3 regions of the Viridibacillus sp. d25.2 genome follow, and region 3 is predicted to be linked to each of the others. Evidence: a T-box and tRNA genes for the amino acid it is inferred to sense, from the RefSeq annotation. Region 3 holds a T-box; the other regions hold tRNA genes.
What was found. A T-box is a leader RNA that pairs with one kind of tRNA and senses whether it is charged. The one in region 3 lies ahead of thrS (threonine--tRNA ligase), so its partner is inferred to be a tRNA-Thr.
Positions count from the first base shown of each region.

Region 1: it encodes a tRNA-Thr, which carries the amino acid that the T-box ahead of thrS (threonine--tRNA ligase) is inferred to sense. The anticodon was not compared.
Region 2: it encodes a tRNA-Thr, which carries the amino acid that the T-box ahead of thrS (threonine--tRNA ligase) is inferred to sense. The anticodon was not compared.

Region 1 covers NZ_CM196652.1:314,244-316,497, reverse strand. The annotation lists rRNA gene ACZLO7_RS01610 (16S ribosomal RNA) at 1-206, opposite strand, end outside; tRNA gene ACZLO7_RS01605 (tRNA-Ala) at 355-430, opposite strand; tRNA gene ACZLO7_RS01600 (tRNA-Pro) at 451-527, opposite strand; tRNA gene ACZLO7_RS01595 (tRNA-Arg) at 532-608, opposite strand; tRNA gene ACZLO7_RS01590 (tRNA-Leu) at 641-729, opposite strand; tRNA gene ACZLO7_RS01585 (tRNA-Gly) at 736-810, opposite strand; tRNA gene ACZLO7_RS01580 (tRNA-Leu) at 836-920, opposite strand; tRNA gene ACZLO7_RS01575 (tRNA-Lys) at 943-1,018, opposite strand; tRNA gene ACZLO7_RS01570 (tRNA-Thr) at 1,031-1,106, opposite strand; tRNA gene ACZLO7_RS01565 (tRNA-Val) at 1,122-1,197, opposite strand; rRNA gene rrf (5S ribosomal RNA) at 1,207-1,322, opposite strand; rRNA gene ACZLO7_RS01555 (23S ribosomal RNA) at 1,450-2,254, opposite strand, start outside.
Region 2 covers NZ_CM196652.1:321,204-323,457, forward strand. The annotation lists rRNA gene rrf (5S ribosomal RNA) at 41-156, shown strand; tRNA gene ACZLO7_RS01635 (tRNA-Asn) at 817-891, shown strand; tRNA gene ACZLO7_RS01640 (tRNA-Thr) at 905-977, shown strand; tRNA gene ACZLO7_RS01645 (tRNA-Glu) at 1,123-1,197, shown strand; tRNA gene ACZLO7_RS01650 (tRNA-Val) at 1,225-1,300, shown strand; tRNA gene ACZLO7_RS01655 (tRNA-Tyr) at 1,312-1,395, shown strand; tRNA gene ACZLO7_RS01660 (tRNA-Gln) at 1,426-1,500, shown strand; tRNA gene ACZLO7_RS01665 (tRNA-Lys) at 1,513-1,585, shown strand; gene rocF (arginase) at 1,877-2,254, shown strand, end outside.
Region 3 covers NZ_CM196652.1:1,228,784-1,231,037, forward strand. The annotation lists gene dnaI (primosomal protein DnaI) at 1-728, shown strand, start outside; T-box leader at 804-1,045, shown strand; gene thrS (threonine--tRNA ligase) at 1,207-2,254, shown strand, end outside.

The DNA of each region.
Region 1 (2,254 bases), 910 kb from region 3:
GCATTTTGCCATGTGACAAAATGGATTATTCGGTATTAGCCCCGGTTTCCCGGAGTTATCCCAATCTACTAGGTAGGTTGCCCACGTGTTACTCACCCGTCCGCCGCTAAATCAGAAGAAGCAAGCTTCTTCATCATTCGCTCGACTTGCATGTATTAGGCACGCCGCCAGCGTTCGTCCTGAGCCAGGATCAAACTCTCCATAAAAGTAGTTTGAAAGCTCATTAGCTTTGCTAGCGTATCATCCGAAGATGATATCTATTTTTTGTTTTGATCCACCAACAGAGTTGATGTCCAAAAACATTTATTGATTAACGTCTTGCTTGTTCAGTTTTCAAGGTTCATAAGTTATAAATGGTGGAGCCTAGCGGGATCGAACCGCTGACCTCCTGCGTGCAAGGCAGGCGCTCTCCCAGCTGAGCTAAGGCCCCGTATGGGTTGAAAGTAATAATGGTCGGGAAGACAGGATTCGAACCTGCGACCCCTTGGTCCCAAACCAAGTGCTCTACCAAGCTGAGCTACTTCCCGTTAATGGCGCGCCCGGCAGAAGTCGAATCCACAACCTTCTGATCCGTAGTCAGACGCTCTATCCAATTGAGCTACGGGCGCATATATTATCACTTATATTAAATTAAAAGAAATGGTGCCGAGGACCGGAATCGAACCGGTACGGTAGTCACCTACCGCAGGATTTTAAGTCCTGTGCGTCTGCCAGTTCCGCCACCCCGGCATATTTTGGAGCGGAAGACGAGGTTCGAACTCGCGACCCCCACCTTGGCAAGGTGGTGTTCTACCACTGAACTACTTCCGCAATATGCTGATAAACTTAAATATTATGGTGCGGGTGAAGGGAGTCGAACCCCCACGCCTTGCGGCGCTAGATCCTAAGTCTAGTGCGTCTGCCAGTTCCGCCACACCCGCATATAATTTTTTTAAAAATAAATGGTGAGCCATGTAGGATTCGAACCTACGACCCTCTGATTAAAAGTCAGATGCTCTACCAACTGAGCTAATGGCTCATATAAAATGAATGGTGCCGGCGAAAGGAGTCGAACCCTCGACCTACTGATTACAAGTCAGTTGCTCTACCAACTGAGCTACACCGGCATGATTTATTAAAAATGGTGGAGGATGACGGGATCGAACCGCCGACCCCCTGCTTGTAAGGCAGGTGCTCTCCCAGCTGAGCTAATCCTCCATATTGTTCGCCTAGCAACGTCCTACTCTCACAGGGGGAAACCCCCAACTACCATCGGCGCTAAAGAGCTTAACTTCCGTGTTCGGCATGGGAACGGGTGTGACCTCTTTGCCATCGTCACTAGACTATTTTTAAAGACAAGAATTATTATAACACCTTTTATTTAAAATAGCAAGTGTTTTTTCTTTTTTCAAAAGAATTTCTTGTTCTCTCAAAACTGGATAAATTACATTGAAGTTTGTTAAGTAAAATTTGGTTAAGTCCTCGATCTATTAGTATTCGTCAGCTCCGTATGTCGCCACACTTCCACCTCGAACCTATCTACCTCATCGTCTTTGAGGGATCTTACTTACTTGCGTAATGGGAAATCTCATCTTGAGGGGGGCTTCATGCTTAGATGCTTTCAGCACTTATCCCGTCCACACATAGCTACCCAGCGATGCCCTTGGCAGAACAACTGGTACACCAGCGGTGTGTCCATCCCGGTCCTCTCGTACTAAGGACAGCTCCTCTCAAATTTCCTACGCCCACGACGGATAGGGACCGAACTGTCTCACGACGTTCTGAACCCAGCTCGCGTACCGCTTTAATGGGCGAACAGCCCAACCCTTGGGACCGACTACAGCCCCAGGATGCGATGAGCCGACATCGAGGTGCCAAACCTCCCCGTCGATGTGGACTCTTGGGGGAGATAAGCCTGTTATCCCCGGGGTAGCTTTTATCCGTTGAGCGATGGCCCTTCCATGCGGAACCACCGGATCACTAAGCCCGTCTTTCGACCCTGCTCGACTTGTAGGTCTCGCAGTCAAGCTCCCTTATGCCTTTACACTCTACGAATGATTTCCAACCATTCTGAGGGAACCTTTGGGCGCCTCCGTTACTCTTTAGGAGGCGACCGCCCCAGTCAAACTGCCCGCCTGACACTGTCTCCTACCCCGCTAAGGGGCATGGGTTAGAAGTTCAATACAGCTAGGGTAGTATCCCACCAACGCCTCCTCCGAAGCTGGCGCTCCGGAATCTCTGGCTCCTACCTATCCTGTACAAGCTGTATCAAAAT
Region 2 (2,254 bases), 910 kb from region 3:
AGACACGAGTAATGCGATGTGTATTTGAAGTCGAATATAGTCTAGTGATGATGGCAAAGAGGTCACACCCGTTCCCATGCCGAACACGGAAGTTAAGCTCTTTAGCGCCGATGGTAGTTGGGGGTTTCCCCCTGTGAGAGTAGGACGTTGCTAGGCAAACTAAAGCACAGCTGATTTAATCAGTTGTGCTTTTTTATATAGAAAATACTTATAATATGTATAGTTGTAAAATCCTTGATTTTTTTCTAAAAACTCATATTAAATTTTTTATCATCAGATAAAAACGCCAATGCGATTGTCGTATTTCTTAATGGGGAGTTAGTGAGCATTCTTGTATTACATAATAAATTAATATTGGTGTGAGGCTGTACTAAGACTATTTTATAACGCACAAAGTAACTATCTCAGTTGCTAATATAAATTAATAGAAATTTCATTATATAGATGAAATAGTTTAGCAGTTAGTGAAAAAATATAGTGGCACAGAAATTATATAAAGAAAATGGATTTATCAATAAAGGTAAGAATTCAATGATAATATGACTGAAAAATTGTTATGATATTACCATCGTAATAGCCTCTATGAGCGTAATTTTTACGTGTTAGTAATCTAACCTTAGATGCTGATTAAAACCGCGTAAAACGCTCAAATAAAGCCTTTATAATAGATAGGATTCATATAATAATATATAGGTATATTTAAGTGCAAAATAATTAAAAGTTTTTTCAGAAATAGCTTGAAATGTTTTAATATGCTGTTATAATAATATTTATATTCGACAAAATAAACATCTAAAGAAGCGATAATATTATTGTTCCGAAGTAGCTCAGTGGTAGAGCAATCGGCTGTTAACCGATCGGTCGTAGGTTCGAGTCCTACCTTCGGAGCCATTTTTTTGTCTATGCTTCCATAGCTCAGCAGGTAGAGTGCTTCCATGGTAAGGAAGAGGTCACCGGTTCGAGCCCGGTTGGAAGCTTTCAAATCATCTATTTAGAAGTAAAAATATATCGAAATTTGTATTGCAAGATGAAATTTCTAATATTTTTCAAATTAAGTATTGCTTTTTTATTTGAAAGATGTTAATATAATTCTTGTCCTGTTTTAAGCAGTACAGTATCAATGGCCCCTTGGTCAAGCGGTTAAGACACCGCCCTTTCACGGCGGTAACACGGGTTCGAATCCCGTAGGGGTCACCATTTTTTATAACTATTTTACATATCCATGGAGGATTAGCTCAGCTGGGAGAGCACCTGCCTTACAAGCAGGGGGTCGGCGGTTCGATCCCGTCATCCTCCACCATATTTTTTTTCGGAGGGGTAGCGAAGAGGCTAAACGCGGCGGACTGTAAATCCGCTCCTTCGGGTTCGGCGGTTCGAATCCGTCCCCCTCCACCATTTTTTATATAAATATTCATTATTCATTGTTGGGGTATAGCCAAGCGGTAAGGCAACGGATTTTGATTCCGTCATGCCCTGGTTCGAATCCAGGTACCCCAGCCATTTTAATTATATGAGCCATTAGCTCAGTTGGTAGAGCATCTGACTTTTAATCAGAGGGTCGTAGGTTCGAATCCTACATGGCTCACTTTCATATAAAACTTCAACCTCTTTCTACTTCGTGTAGAGAGGGGTTTTTTTGTGGTTAAAATAAAGTATTTCTCCAATGATATTTTCTTTGGAATGTACGCATTTTTGTATATCTACTAATGGATACAATTTTTAAAATCTGAAGAGTAGTATAGTACTTTGTTAAGTTGCAACATTATTCTCTCAATTGCATCTGAAGTTTTGTATAAATATTCAGAATTTTGTTAGGTTGAGCCAACACGAGTGTAGCATTTACAATATAGGTAGTTCACAAAGGGGGAATAAAAAAATGCATAAATTAAATATTTCATTAATAGGTGTGCCAATGGATTTAGGACAAGCACGTCGTGGGGTTGATATGGGGCCAAGTGCTATTCGTTATGCTGGCGCTGTAGAAAGATTAGAAGCAATAGGATATGGCGTAATAGATGAGGGTGATATTCAGATTGGGGTATCTGAACGTGAGGTATCCAGCGATACACACTTACGGAATTTATCAGCTGTTACTGAAGCCAGTACAAGGCTTGCTAATAAAGTACATGATGTCGTTTTACAAAATCATTTTCCACTTGTTCTTGGCGGGGATCATAGTATTGCAATAGGTACGCTTGCAGGTTTATCAGATCATTATGAGAATTTAGGTGTCATATGGTATGATGCGCATGCA
Region 3 (2,254 bases):
TTGCAAAATGTCAAAATGTATTAAAAGGATTTGTGCCAATATTATCAATTATCCGCGATTCAATCGAAGTCGAATATACGCCATGTCAACAAAAACGTATAGATGACGAGCGTCGTAAAACGGCTTCAATGATTGCAAGTATGCATATGCCGAAGGAAGTATTAAAGGCTACAATCAAAGACTTGATGATTGATGATCATTCACGCGTGAATATCGCTAATAGAGCAGCTGATTTTGTGCGTGAATTTAAAGAAACCGGTGAACTGCCTCATAAAGGGTTTTATTTATACGGTGAATTTGGTGTAGGTAAATCTTTTGTGTTAGGCGCTATTGCAAATGAACTGGCGACTTTACAAATTAAATCGGTTGTAGTATTTGTACCCGAATTTTTACGTGAAATGAAAGGTTCAATCCAAGATCAATCTTTACAAGAGAAAATCGATTTTGTGAAAAAGGCACCTGTCTTAATGCTAGATGATTTAGGAGCAGAAACGTTGTCGAGTTGGACACGTGACGAAATTCTAGGAACTATTTTGCATTTCCGAATGGCGGAACAATTGCCAACATTCATCACATCGAATCTTGGATATGATGAATTAGAGGACCATTTAGCATATAACCAAAAAGGTGATCGTGATATGTTAAAAGCCTCTCGAATTATGGAGCGTATTAAAGCATTGACGACACCAATTCGAATGAGTGGTCAAAATAGAAGAGATCAGAAATAGTTATATCTTTGCTGATGGCTCTTTTTCCTACTTGATTTTCAACTTAATCGAGCGTATACTTTCAGTCATAATATAAAAAATGCTTTGAAAAGGACAACAATTTTTTGTACGACTTTTAGAGAGAGAAGCCTAGGCTGGAAGCTTCTTAGTACGGCAAATTATTTACCCCCTTGGAGCTGCGACAGTGAAAGTAGTAGTAATTGTCGACGGTAACGGCCTGTTAGCCGATCGAGAGCTTCGTCTATACCTGCATTCTTTAATTGTAGGCAGTAGAAGGAAGAAGGGTGGAACCACGAGAATACAGCCTCGTCCCTTTTTGGGATGGGGCTTTTTTATGCCTAAATGCTGTAGTGGCTCGTTTAAAGGGACACAGTCTAAAAACGCCACATCTTGTGGCAACGACTGCGTGACCCGCATCGTGCGGGCCCTAAACCTCTCGTAAATAAAAAAATAAATAAAATTAAAAGGAGATTACAAAATGGCAGACATGATTAATTTAAAATTCCCAGACGGCGCAGTTAAGGAATATGCAAAAGGTACAACAACTGAAGAAATTGCTCAATCAATTAGTCCGGGACTTCGTAAAAAAGCAATCGTTGGTAAATTCAACGGACAACTAGTAGATTTAACAACACCTTTAGAAGAAGACGGTGACATTGCAATCGTAACTCCTTCAGATGCAGAAGCATTAGAAGTAATGCGTCACTCTACAGCTCACCTTTTAGCACAAGCTGTTAAACGTATGTTCCCGGGTGTAAAACTTGGAGTAGGTCCAGTAATTGAAGGTGGTTTCTACTACGATATCGACTCACCGGAACCAATCACTGCTGATGATCTTCCTAAAATCGAAAAAGAAATGAAAAAAATTATATCTGAAAACATCATTATTACTCGCCAAGACATTTCACGTGATGAAGCTATCGAACGCTTCACTGCAATTGATGATGAATATAAATTAGAGCTAATTGAAGCTATACCGGTTGATGAGCAAGTATCTATTTACGAACAAGGTGACTTCTTCGACCTTTGCCGTGGCGTACACGTTCCATCTACAGGTAAAATTAAAGAATTTAAATTGTTATCAATCGCTGGTGCATACTGGAGAGGTAACTCAGATAACAAAATGCTACAACGTATCTATGGAACAGCATTCTTCACAAAGGACGATTTAAAAGCGCATCTTCAAATGTTAGAAGAAGCAAAAGAGCGTGATCACCGTAAAATTGGTAAAGAACTTGAATTATTCACTACATCTCAAAAAGTAGGTCAAGGTCTACCATTATGGTTACCAAATGGTGCTACAATCCGTCGTACAATCGAACGTTATATTGTAGATAAAGAATTGTCTCTTGGTTATAAACATGTATACACTCCAGTATTAGGTTCTAAAGAGCTATATGAAACTTCAGGACACTGGGCACACTATCAAGATGACATGTTCCCACCAATGGAAGTGGATAACGAAACATTTGTATTACGTCCAATGAACTGTCCTCACCATATGATGGTTTACAAATCGTCAATGC